3 regions of the Enterobacter sichuanensis genome follow, and region 1 is predicted to be linked to each of the others. Evidence: riboswitches for the same ligand, from Rfam matches in the RefSeq annotation. Region 1 holds a riboswitch; each other region holds the start of a gene.
The links. A riboswitch is a leader RNA that binds a small molecule or an ion and turns the genes downstream of it on or off. The one in region 1 is predicted to bind thiamine pyrophosphate.

Region 1 (4,123 bases):
GAAATACCGATCGCATCCGGGTCGGGAATTAACCCAACCGGCACCCAGGACTCCTCAATCGAGACGGCGTCCTCGTCAACGTAGCGAATACGTTTGAGCAGGAATACCTCGCTCTCAGGGGGGATGGAAAGGTGATTCGCCACCTCTTCCGGACACTTCACCACCCGCTTGTTGACCCACAACGTGTTCGGCTTTTGACCGCGCAGCACCACCTGCTGGGAAAAACCGCGCGCCTCTTTCAGGGAATATTCGAAGATATTGTTAATTTGCGTGCCATAGCCGCGGGCGCGCGTCACCACGCCCTCTTCCTCCAGCGCCTGCATCGCTTTACGCACGGTAATACGCGACACGCCGGTTAACTGACTCAGATCGCGCTCGCCGGGCAAAATATTGCCATGCTCCAGCACCCCGCTGCGCACCGCGTTTTTTACCGTTTCGGCAAACTTCAGGTACAGCGGCGTGTTATCGGGCGCGGCGATCCGTTCATTCAGTTGAGCGATTAACCGGGTATGCGCTTGTTCCATCTCTGTTTTTCTCAGGCGTGATGTGTTCTGCCAGTATAAGGCCTACCACCATGCATGAAAATGGTGAACCGGCCCAATACCGTGACCCACTTCCAGAGTATCGGCTTTTGCCAGTGCGGCGGAGAGCCAGGCTTTCGCTTCCTGCACCGTATCGGCCCAGTTTTCATACCGTGGACGCAACGCCGCCAGCGCGGCCGAGAGCGTACAGCCCGTGCCATGGGTATTTTTGGTTTGCACGCGCGGGGCGGTGAAACGCACTTCGCCTTCGCGGGTGAAGAGCCAGTCCGGACTTTCCGCGTCATCCAGATGGCCGCCCTTCATCAGTACCGCCCCGCAGCCCATCGCCAGCAGGGCATTCCCCTGCTCTTTCATCTCACGTTCGTTCTGCGCGTGCGGCGCGTCTAACAGCGCGGCAGCTTCAGGCAGATTAGGGGTAATGAGCGCCACCTGCGGCAGCAGCTTTTTGCGCAGCGTCTCCACAGCGGAAGTTGAGAGCAGCGGGTCACCACTTTTTGCCAGCATGACGGTATCCAGCACCACGTTTTGCACCTGATAACGCTTAAGCCGTTCCGCCACCGCTTCAACAATGTCCGTCTCGGCCAGCATGCCGATTTTGGTGGTATCGATGCGCACGTCGCTGAACACCGAATCCAGCTGCGCAGCGACAAAATCAGGCTCGATACGGTAGACCGACTGCACCCCTCGCGTGTTTTGCGCCACCAGCGCGGTTATCACCGAGCAGCCGTACGCGCCAAGAGCCGAAAATGTTTTCAGGTCAGCCTGAATGCCTGCGCCGCCGCTGGGATCGGTGCCGGCAATGGTCAGGGCGTTAATCCGTTTCATGCCTGTCCCTCCAGCGTGTAGAGCGCATCCAGGAACGCGCTGGCAAAACTGCCCGGGCCACGAGAGTGCGCAACGGCAATCGTTCCGGCTCGCTTCATCCAGCCGCAGGCGGCAGCGACGTTATCCAGCCTGTCGCCCGGCAGCGAGCAGCTCGCTGCCACAACGGCAGAGAGTGCACATCCGGTGCCCACCACGCGCGTCATCAGCGGGTCACCACCCGTGACCGTGCGGGTTCGTTGTCCGTCGGTGATGTAATCCACTTCACCGGTGACGACCACAATGGCGTTGGTCTGGCGGGCCAGCGCCTGGGCAGCTGGCACCGCGCTGGCAGCGGTATCGGTCGTATCAACGCCACGTCCACCCGTGCTCATCCCGGCAAGGGCCAGGATTTCGGAGGCATTGCCGCGAATGGCCGCCGGTTTCAGGGCAAGAATTTGATGGCAAAAACGGGTGCGGAACGCCAGGGCGCCCACCGCCACCGGGTCCAGCGTCCAGGGTTTGCCTGCCGCCACTGCACTTTCAATCGCCCGGCGCATCGACTGGGCGCGGGGCGTGGTGAGGGTACCGACGTTAATCAGCAGCGCATCGGCCATCCCGGCAAACTGCTCGGCCTCTTCGGCCTCGATCACCATCGCGGGGGATGCGCCAAGCGCCAGCAAAACGTTGGCGGTAAAGGTTTGTACGACATCGTTGGTCATACAGTGCGTAAGCGGGGAACGGGTTCGGAAGTGGTGTAAAACGTGTAAATCGAGCAGGTCAGGCTGCATGGTTTCGCTCCTGCCTTGCGTGAAGAAGCGATGACCGGGAAGGCATCTGACTTCCCTACGCTGGCATTATCCAGATCAGGTAATACGGGTATTTCTCAGCCTTCGACGAAGAAGGGCACCCCGAGTCATTTGGTAAGCATTAGCTTACATTTTGCCAGATTAGGGGAAGTTGCTTGCTCAAGCAAGCGCGCCCTTTCGGTTATCGCTTCTTCACGCTGTACCTCGGTTTGTACCCCACTCTAAATACGAAAAAAGGCGCCATTAAGCTCCTTTGTTACATTAGTCATGATGTCAAAGCATATCCTGTTGCCCCTGACCGTATAGAACGTAAAATGACCAGGCACATTCAGGAAAGGAGGCTTTATGGATATCGCGCTGCTCAACAGAGGATGGAACAGAACCTGGTCAAATACCATGGTAAATCTGGAAGCCCGGAAACTCGTCGAAACAGCAAACCGGCTGTCAGCATTCTATTTGCAAGATGGGATAACACGTATCAAGTTTGTCGAAGAGATAAAACTGGTCGTAGAAAAGGAGTTCGAGACAGCACGGCGAGCAAAAACAGACGAAGAATGCATTGTATGCATCAAAAATCTGCGTGCTGAAACAGACAATCTGCTTGAACAAGAGCGTCTGTTAAGAACTAAGTCCGCACAGGTTTACGCGAAGGTCGAGTTTGTTAAGGAAAATAATAAAATCGTCGGATACATGATTTCGGCTATTCACATCGTTGTCTCTGGAATGGCAATTGCTGGTGGTGCGTTGATGGTCGCTACAATGACACCTTTAGGTATGCTTGCTGGAGCTATCCTTGTTACAGATGGCATTAACGGTTTGTCAAAAGAAATTATTCCAGGGATATATGGAAAACAATACAAAACAGAGGGATTTGTGGCTGATGGCACTATGGAAGCAGCCCAGTTTATGGGTTTCAAGCCTGAAACAGGACTTGCGATTTATAACGCCATTACGTTAACTGCAAGTGTATATAGCATCTTTGGATTAGCCAGAAAACCCGAAGCATGGAGGCTATTTAAATGGATGCCCCGAGATTTCTATCGCAAGGTCGATACGATGAGCCGCCAAAAATTAACAATGAAAATAGTAGGTTATGGACTTAAGGCCAAAGTAATATTTGACCTGCTTTCTACTGACACAGCGAGCCATTAGCCTCTGAATTTTCTCCAGAACCGCCAGGATTTGTAAGAAAGGACTGGCGGCTGAATAAATGCAACGATGACAATTGCGATCAGAATTGATATCCCACCACCCACGACAGTTTCTTTCGTAGAAAACAATACTAAAATGATAAAAACCATCAGACATGCCGATGTTATCCATAAAACAACTCTGAATCGATTAGCCAGATCCTGAATCGCTTCCCCCAGGGTTCCGCCGTAGCTTTCAACGTTGTTTTTTATCTTCTGCAAATCCGAAGGTGTAAACCCTGAACGTAACAACGCCTCATCAGTCACTTTCATATCGTATCGTCCTTTAACTCTCAAAAGTTGTTTCCCCAATCACTGATTGTGCAAGCAATCATACTGATGAGTGTTATCGCAATCCAGCCGAAACTTTCCGCAGACTCTATCCCCCTTTCTTATCGTCTGGGTGGTGTCCAGGCGTTTCGACCATGTGAGGGTTAACGCTCACATGATGTTTGTACAATTTATCAGATTTTAGACAATACACGCCTTGCTGAGTTGCACCAAACCTCGCATTCGACGGTGCGCCGACAGCTCCATCAGCCGGATGGCAAAATACTATTAAAGCAGGCGCTTATATATCGGTAAATCGCAGAAAACAGCGTAACCGGGGCTTAACCCCAGGTGCCAGAATTTTCGAATTATCGCACCTGAAACAGAATAATTATGGAGAGACTTGATACCGTGCATAGGCTGTGAATGAGGGCGATCATGCCCCCTCTTCTAAACATTTCATTGTTTATAACAATCCTCTTACTCATTTATAGCAATTTATGTCAGATAC
Region 2 (4,123 bases), 2.3 Mb from region 1:
GGCAGTGCTGCGAGGGGCAATCGCAGGAGACCACGCTGAACGAGCTGGCCGACCTGCTGAGCTGCTCCCGCCGCCATATGCGCACGCTGCTCAATACCATGCAGCAGCAGGGCTGGTTAAGCTGGGAAGCGGAGGCGGGACGTGGCAAACGATCGCGCCTGACCTTCCTCTATACCGGGCTGGCGTTGCAGCAGCAGCGCGCCGAAGACCTGCTGGAGCAGGACCGAATTGACCAGCTGGTGCAGTTGGTGGGCGATAAAGCCGCGGTGCGCCAGATGCTGGTTTCCCATCTCGGACGCAGTTTCCGCCAGGGCCGTCACATCCTGCGGGTCCTCTACTATCGCCCGATGAAAAACCTGTTGCCCGGCACGGCCTTGCGCCGCTCAGAAACCCACATGGCCCGACAAATCTTCAGCGGCCTGACGCGGATAAATGAGGAAAATGGGGAACTGGAAGCAGATATCGCTCACCACTGGCAGCAACTTTCCCCGCTTCACTGGCGCTTTTTTTTACGCCCTGGCATCCACTTTCATCATGGCCGCGAGCTGGAAATGCACGACGTCATCACCTCTCTGGAACGCGCCCGTACGCTGCCGCTCTACTCGCATATTTCGCGCGTCCACTCGCCAACGGCATGGACGCTGGATATTGAGCTTTCACAGCAGGACCAGTGGCTCCCCTGGCTGCTGGGCTATGTGCCGTCAATGATTTTGCCCGGCGAGTGGGAATCGATGAACAATTTTGCCAGCCTGCCGATAGGTACCGGGCCCTACGCCGTCTCCCGTAATAATAACAACCAGCTGAAAATCCGCGCGTTTGATGACTACTTTGGCTATCGGGCGCTGATCGACGAAGTGAATGTGTGGGTATTGCCGGATCTGAATGAAGAGCTGAGCGCCGGCCTGACGCTGGAAGGTCCCACCACGGGAGAAAAGGCCGTGGAGAGTCGCCTGGAGGAGGGATGCTACTATCTGCTGTTCGACAGCCGCACCCACCGCGGGGCCAACCCGGCCGTCCGTAAGTGGATCAGCCATATACTGTCCCCTTCCAACCTGATCTACCATGCGGAAGAGCAGTATCAGACCTACTGGTTCCCGGCGTACGGCCTGCTACCGCGCTGGCACCATGCCCGCCCGGCGCACGCCGACAAACCTGCTGGGCTGGAGTCCATCTCACTGACCTACTACCGCGAACATGTGGAGCATCGTTTTATCGCCAGGATCATGACCAGACTACTGGCAGCGGAAGGGGTTAAGCTGGAGATCAGGGAAGTGGATTATCACGAATGGCACCAGGGGGAGATAACCAGTGATATCTGGCTGAACAGCGCCAACTTCACCCTGCCGCTCGATTTTTCATTATTCTCGCACCTTTATGAAGTCCCGCTGATCCAGCACTGCATCGACCGTGACTGGCAACAGGATGCCGCCCGGTGGCGTGCGGGCGAGATGAATCTTGCCGTATGGTGCCAGCAGCTGCTGGCTGAACAGGCGATCGTTCCCTTGATCCACCACTGGCTGATGATCCAGGGACAACGCAGTATGCGAGGCCTGCGGATGAATACCCTGGGCTGGTTCGATTTCAAATCGGCCTGGTTTGCCCCGCCGGAACCATAACGCTTTCGTAATATTCACCAAATCATTACAATACCGCCGTTCTCAACGGGGTGCTGCATCACTGATGTGCGCTGAGATAATACCCGTCGAACCTGATCCGGATAACGCCGGCGAAGGGATTTGAGGCTGTCGCTCAAAATCCTTTGCCACTCAACCCTGAGGTGCAAAGTGTTAAAAAAAGTTCTTCCCCTGCTGGCGCTGTTTGCGCTGCCTGCTTTAGCTAAGCCCGTTCTGACGGTCTACACCTACGACTCTTTCTCTGCCGACTGGGGCCCAGGCCCGGTCGTCAAAAAAGCCTTTGAAGCGGACTGTAACTGCGAACTGAAGTTCGTGGCGCTGGAGGACGGCGTCTCACTGCTCAACCGTCTGCGTATGGAAGGAAAAAACAGCAAAGCGGATGTGGTACTCGGGCTCGATAACAACCTGCTGGAGGCCGCCTCGCAAACCAAACTCTTTGCCAAAAGCGGCGTAGCGGCAGAAGCCGTTAACGTGCCTGGCGGCTGGAAAAACGACACCTTTGTGCCGTTCGACTACGGCTACTTTGCTTTTGTCTATGACAAAAACAAGCTGAAAAACCCGCCGAAGAGCCTGAAAGAGCTGGTGGAAAGCGACCAGAAATGGCGTGTAATTTATGAAGACCCACGCACCAGTACGCCGGGTCTGGGCCTGCTGCTGTGGATGCAAAAAGTCTACGGGGACAAAGCGCCCCAGGCGTGGCAGAAGCTGGCCGCCAAAACCGTGACGGTGACCAAAGGCTGGAGCGAAGCCTATGGCCTGTTCCTGAAAGGCGAAAGCGACCTGGTGTTGAGCTACACCACCTCTCCGGCTTACCACATTATCGCCGAGAAGAAAGATAACTATGCCGCTGCTGATTTTGCTGAAGGGCATTATCTGCAGGTGGAAGTGGCCGCACGTACCGCCGCCAGCAAACAGCCGGAGCTGGCAGAAAAATTCCTGAAATTTATGGTATCACCCGCCTTCCAGAACGCCATTCCGGCAGGAAACTGGATGTATCCCGTCACGAATGTTGCGCTACCAGCAGGGTTCGAGCAGCTGACCAAACCAAAAACCTCGCTGGAATTTACGCCGCAGCAGGTCGCCGCGCAGCGTGCAGCATGGGTAAGTGAATGGCAACGCGCCGTCAGCCGTTAATTCCCGGCTGGTTACTGCCCGGGCTGCTCGCCGCCATAGTCATGGTGGCGGTCAGTCTGGGTGCCTTTCTTGCGTTGTGGTTTAACGCGCCAGAGAGCGACCTGCTCGCGCTCTGGCACGACAGCTATCTCTGGCACGTCATCCGTTTTTCATTCTGGCAGGCGTTTCTGTCTGCCCTGCTGTCGGTCATTCCGGCCATTTTTCTTGCGCGCGCGCTCTATCGCAGGCGTTTCCCCGGCAGGCAGGCCCTGCTGCGCCTGTGCGCCATGACCCTGATCCTGCCCGTGCTGGTGGCCGTTTTTGGCATTCTGAGCGTTTACGGCCGCCAGGGCTGGCTGGCCTCTCTGTGCGGCCTGCTTGGTCTTGAATGGACCTTCTCGCCTTACGGGCTGAAAGGCATTTTGCTGGCGCACGTGTTTTTCAATATGCCGATGGCGACACGCCTCTTTTTGCAGGCGCTGGAGAACATTCCCGGCGAACAGCGTCAGATTGCCGCCCAGCTTGGTATGCGCGGCATCTCATTCTTCCGCTTTGTCGAATGGCCTTGGCTGCGCCGCCAGCTCCCGCCCGTAGCGGCATTGATCTTCATGCTCTGCTTTGCCAGCTTTGCTACCGTGCTTTCACTCGGCGGTGGGCCGCAGGCCACCACCATTGAGCTGGCGATTTACCAGGCGCTGAGTTACGACTACGATCCCGGGCGCGCCGCGCTGCTGGCGATAGTCCAGATGACGTGCTGTCTGGCTCTGGTCATGCTCAGCCAGCGCCTGAGTAAAGCCATTCCCCCGGGCAGTAATCAGATAGCGGGCTGGCGCGATCCGCAGGACAGCCTGCACAGCCGCATCTCCGATTTTCTCCTGATTGCGCTGGCGCTGGCGCTGCTGCTGCCGCCGCTGCTGGCCGTTATCATTGATGGTCTGAACCTCAATCTTCTGTCCGTTCTGCAACAGCCTGTCCTCTGGCAGGCCACCGGGACCTCGCTTCGCATTGCGCTGGCGGCCGGGCTGCTGTGCGTCATGCTGACCATGATGCTGCTGTGGAGCAGCCGTGAACTCTATGCCCGGCACGCCCGAAAGGCCGGACACGCGCTGGAGCTGACAGGCATGCTGATTCTGGCCATGCCAGGCATCGTGCTGGCGACGGGCTTCTTCCTGCTGTTCAACAGCACCCTCGGCCTGCCGGACAGCGCTGACGGCATTGTGATCTTTACCAATGCGTTAATGGCCATCCCTTACGCGCTCAAGGTACTGGAAAACCCGATGCGCGACGTCAACAACCGCTACAGTTTGCTCTGTCAGTCGCTGGGGATGCAGGGCTGGCAACGGCTGAAGGTGGTCGAATTACGAGCGCTAAAACGC
Region 3 (4,123 bases), 1.8 Mb from region 1:
CTGCCGCCTTCAACCATATAGGTCGCCAGCGTCCATGGGCTGCCGGAAAAACCAATCAGCGGCACTTCGCCTTTCAGCTCGCGGCGAATGGTGCGCACAGCGTTCATCACATACCCCAGTTCTCCTTCCGGATCGGGGATCGGCAGCTTATCGACATCGGCTTTGCTTTTAATCGGGGAGGTAAAACGCGGGCCCTCACCGGTTTCGAAATAGAGCCCAAGGCCCATCGCGTCCGGAATGGTCAGAATGTCCGAAAAGAGAATGGCGGCATCCAGCGGGAAGCGACGCAGTGGCTGGAGCGTCACTTCGCAGGCCAGCTCGGCGTTTTTGCACAGCGACATAAAATCACCCGCCTGCGCGCGCGTGGCTTTGTACTCTGGCAAATAGCGTCCCGCCTGGCGCATCATCCATACCGGGGTGACATCAACGGGCTGGCGCAGCAGCGCACGCAGATAACGATCGTTCTTCAGTTCGGTCATTTTTGCAGTTCCTTAAGCGTCATGGCCCCAGTGTAACACTACTCATACTCGGCCCGACACATCGCCACGGTATCTTCTATCAGCCGACGCGCCACGGTGCCCGGTGGGGGAAGCAGCGGTAAATCGTCATAGCGATACCAGTTCGCTTCCAGAAGCTCTTTCTGATCGATAACGATCTCGCCGCTGTCGTATTCGGCCATAAAGGCCGTCATCAGCGACTGCGGGAAGGGCCAGGGCTGGGAGGTCACGTAGCGCAGGTTCTTCACTTTAATCCCACTCTCCTCCATCACCTCGCGCGCCACCGCCTGCTCCAGCGTTTCACCCACCTCAACGAAACCAGCCAGCACGGTGTGAATGCCGTTGCGATGACGGGTATGCTGGGCCAGCAAGATAGAATCCTCCCGGCGGATAGCGACGATAATGCACGGCGCAATTTGTGGGTAGTAGCGTTCGCGGCAGTGGCTGCAGAGCATCGCCCACTCGGTTTTGCTCGGGTGCATAGTGTGACCGCAGTAGCCGCAGTATTTATGCGAGCGGTAAAACTCCGCCAGCTGTACACCACGCCCCGCCAGCTGGAACAGGCCCACGTCCAGATCCAACACCTGTCGAACCGATCCCATGTCCTGACGACGGGGTTGTTGGATCAACCACACCGCATCTCCCTGCCATTCGCCGATCTTCAGCGCCGGCTGGCCCACAAGATCGAACCTCTCTGCTGCGCCATAAGGGATCTCCCCGTCAGGAAGCCATAATTTTTGTTCGTGACTGACGATCCACCAACCGAGATCTGATTTTTCAATAATACGATCCATATCTATTGCACTACCTTCGCTTCACTGACATGTTGTTAGCATTGTGGTTACATTCTGGATGAGCAGATTCAATCCTACACTTTGCGGAGTCGACCATGTTAAACCAGCTGGAAAGCCTGACTGAGCGCGTTAGAGGAAGTAACAAACTGGTGGATCGCTGGCTACATGTGCGCAAGCATCTACTCGTGGCTTATTACAATCTGGTCGGTATTAAGCCTGGCAAAGAATCGTTTATGCGGTTGAATGAAAAAGCGCTGGATGATTTTTGTCAGAGCCTGGTCGACTATCTGTCCGACGGCCATTTCAATATTTATGAACGCATTATCCGCGAAATGGAAGGGACAACACCGTATTTAGCGGCCAGCAAACTCTATCCGCTGCTGGAAGCCAACACCCAACAGATCATGGATTACTACGATTCCACGCTTGAGAACGCCATCGATCACGATAACTATCTTGAGTTCCAGCAGGCGCTTTCCGACCTTGGCGAAGCGCTGGAAGAGCGATTCACGCTGGAAGATAAGCTGATTAGCCTCGTCCTTGATGCCAGCCCCGAAGATAACATCGTGCGCCCTGCTTGAGTTCTTAATCGTTAACGAGTAATTTACAACCATTCGCCCCTCTCACGAGGGGGATTTTTCTTGTCGGAGTGCCCAGAGCGAAAGCCGGGCTGAGACCGTTAATTCGGGATCCGCGGAACCTGATCAGGTTAATACCTGCGAAGGGAACAAGAGTCACACTGCTGTTGTATCGCCCCCTGGGCGATCCTCTCTTGCTTCATCCGTCGTCTGACAAGCCATGTCCTTCACTTTTGGAATGAGCTATGTCTACTGCAAAACTGACCCGCCGCGAACAGCGCGCACAGGCCCAACACTTTATTGATACCCTGGAAGGCACTGCTTTCCCGAACTCAAAACGCATCTACATTTCCGGCTCCCGGGCGGATATCCGCGTCCCGATGCGTGAAATCCAGCTGAGCCCGACGCTTATCGGCGGCAGCAAAGATAACCCGCAGTATGAAGACAACGAAGCTGTGCCGGTGTATGACACCTCCGGCCCGTACGGCGATCCTGCTGTTGCCATTAACGTGCAGCAGGGTCTGGCGAAACTGCGCCAGCCATGGATTGATGAACGTAATGACTGCGAAGCGCTGTCTGATCGCAGTTCGGCTTACACCAAAGCGCGTCTGGCCGACGACGGTCTTGACGAGCTGCGCTTCGCCGGACTGCTGACGCCGAAACGGGCGAAAGCGGGCAAACGTGTGACCCAGTTGCACTATGCGCGCCAGGGTATTATCACGCCGGAGATGGAGTTTATCGCTATCCGTGAAAACATGGGGCGCGAGCGCATCCGCAGCGAAGTGCTCCGCCATCAGCATCCGGGCGAAGGCTTTGGCGCTCGCCTGCCGGAGAACATCACGCCGGAGTTTGTGCGTGATGAGGTGGCCGCAGGCCGTGCGATTATCCCCGCCAACATCAACCACCCGGAATCTGAGCCGATGATTATCGGCCGCAATTTCCTGGTGAAGGTTAACGCCAATATCGGTAACTCGGCCGTCACCTCTTCCATCGAAGAAGAGGTGGAAAAGCTCGTCTGGTCAACGCGCTGGGGTGCGGACACGGTCATGGATCTCTCAACCGGGCGCTATATTCACGAAACCCGCGAGTGGATCCTGCGTAACAGCCCGGTTCCTATCGGAACGGTGCCCGTCTACCAGGCCCTGGAGAAGGTCAACGGCATTGCCGAAGACCTCACCTGGGAAGCCTTCCGCGACACGCTGCTGGAGCAGGCTGAACAGGGCGTAGATTACTTCACCATTCACGCGGGCGTACTGCTGCGCTACGTGCCGATGACGGCGAAACGTCTGACCGGTATTGTCTCACGCGGCGGCTCCATCATGGCCAAATGGTGCCTGTCGCACCATAAAGAGAACTTCCTCTACGAACACTTCCGCGAGATCTGCGAAATCTGCGCCGCGTACGATGTCTCCCTGTCGCTGGGGGATGGCCTGCGTCCGGGCTCCATTCGCGACGCCAACGACGAAGCGCAGTTTGCCGAGCTGCATACCCTGGGCGAGCTGACCAAAATCGCCTGGGAGTATGACGTGCAGGTGATGATTGAAGGCCCGGGACATGTGCCGATGCAGATGATCCGCCGCAATATGACCGAAGAGCTGGAGCACTGCCACGAAGCGCCATTCTACACCCTGGGGCCGTTGACCACCGATATTGCGCCAGGCTATGACCACTTCACATCCGGGATTGGGGCGGCGATGATCGGCTGGTTCGGTTGCGCCATGCTCTGCTATGTGACGCCGAAAGAGCACCTCGGCCTGCCTAACAAAGAGGACGTGAAGCAGGGGCTGATTACCTACAAAATCGCCGCCCACGCTGCGGACCTGGCGAAAGGCCATCCCGGCGCGCAAATCCGCGATAACGCCATGTCGAAGGCACGCTTTGAATTCCGCTGGGAAGATCAGTTCAACCTGGCGCTGGACCCGTTCACCGCCCGCGCCTATCACGACGAGACCCTGCCGCAGGAATCGGGCAAAGTCGCGCACTTCTGCTCCATGTGCGGACCGAAATTCTGCTCGATGAAAATCAGCCAGGAGGTACGCGACTACGCCGCCACGCAAACCATTGAAGTGGGCATGGCGGACATGTCTGAAACCTTCCGCGCCAAAGGCGGCGAAATCTACCTCAAAAAAGAGGAGGCGTAATGTATCAGCCCGATTTTCCGCCCGTCCCCTACCGTTTAGGTCTCTATCCGGTGGTGGACAGCGTGGCGTGGATCAAACGTCTGCTGGAGGCAGGCGTTCGCACGATCCAGTTG

Region 2: another riboswitch for thiamine pyrophosphate. It lies ahead of thiB (thiamine ABC transporter substrate binding subunit); the one in region 1 lies ahead of thiM (hydroxyethylthiazole kinase).
Region 3: another riboswitch for thiamine pyrophosphate. It lies ahead of thiC (phosphomethylpyrimidine synthase ThiC); the one in region 1 lies ahead of thiM (hydroxyethylthiazole kinase).

Annotation. Positions count from the first base shown of each region.
Region 1 covers NZ_CP027986.1:3,109,273-3,113,395, forward strand. The annotation lists gene C1N69_RS15010 (GntR family transcriptional regulator) at 1-524, opposite strand, end outside; gene thiD (bifunctional hydroxymethylpyrimidine kinase/phosphomethylpyrimidine kinase) at 567-1,367, opposite strand; gene thiM (hydroxyethylthiazole kinase) at 1,364-2,134, opposite strand; TPP riboswitch at 2,170-2,267, opposite strand; gene C1N69_RS15025 (DUF4225 domain-containing protein) at 2,498-3,304, shown strand; gene C1N69_RS15030 (hypothetical protein) at 3,301-3,615, opposite strand.
Region 2 covers NZ_CP027986.1:712,840-716,962, reverse strand. The annotation lists gene sgrR (HTH-type transcriptional regulator SgrR) at 1-1,616, shown strand, start outside; TPP riboswitch at 1,653-1,753, shown strand; gene thiB (thiamine ABC transporter substrate binding subunit) at 1,785-2,768, shown strand; gene thiP (thiamine/thiamine pyrophosphate ABC transporter permease ThiP) at 2,744-4,123, shown strand, end outside.
Region 3 covers NZ_CP027986.1:234,690-238,812, reverse strand. The annotation lists gene hemE (uroporphyrinogen decarboxylase) at 1-479, opposite strand, end outside; gene nudC (NAD(+) diphosphatase) at 518-1,291, opposite strand; gene C1N69_RS01115 (Rsd/AlgQ family anti-sigma factor) at 1,387-1,872, shown strand; TPP riboswitch at 1,927-2,035, shown strand; gene thiC (phosphomethylpyrimidine synthase ThiC) at 2,115-4,010, shown strand; gene thiE (thiamine phosphate synthase) at 4,010-4,123, shown strand, end outside.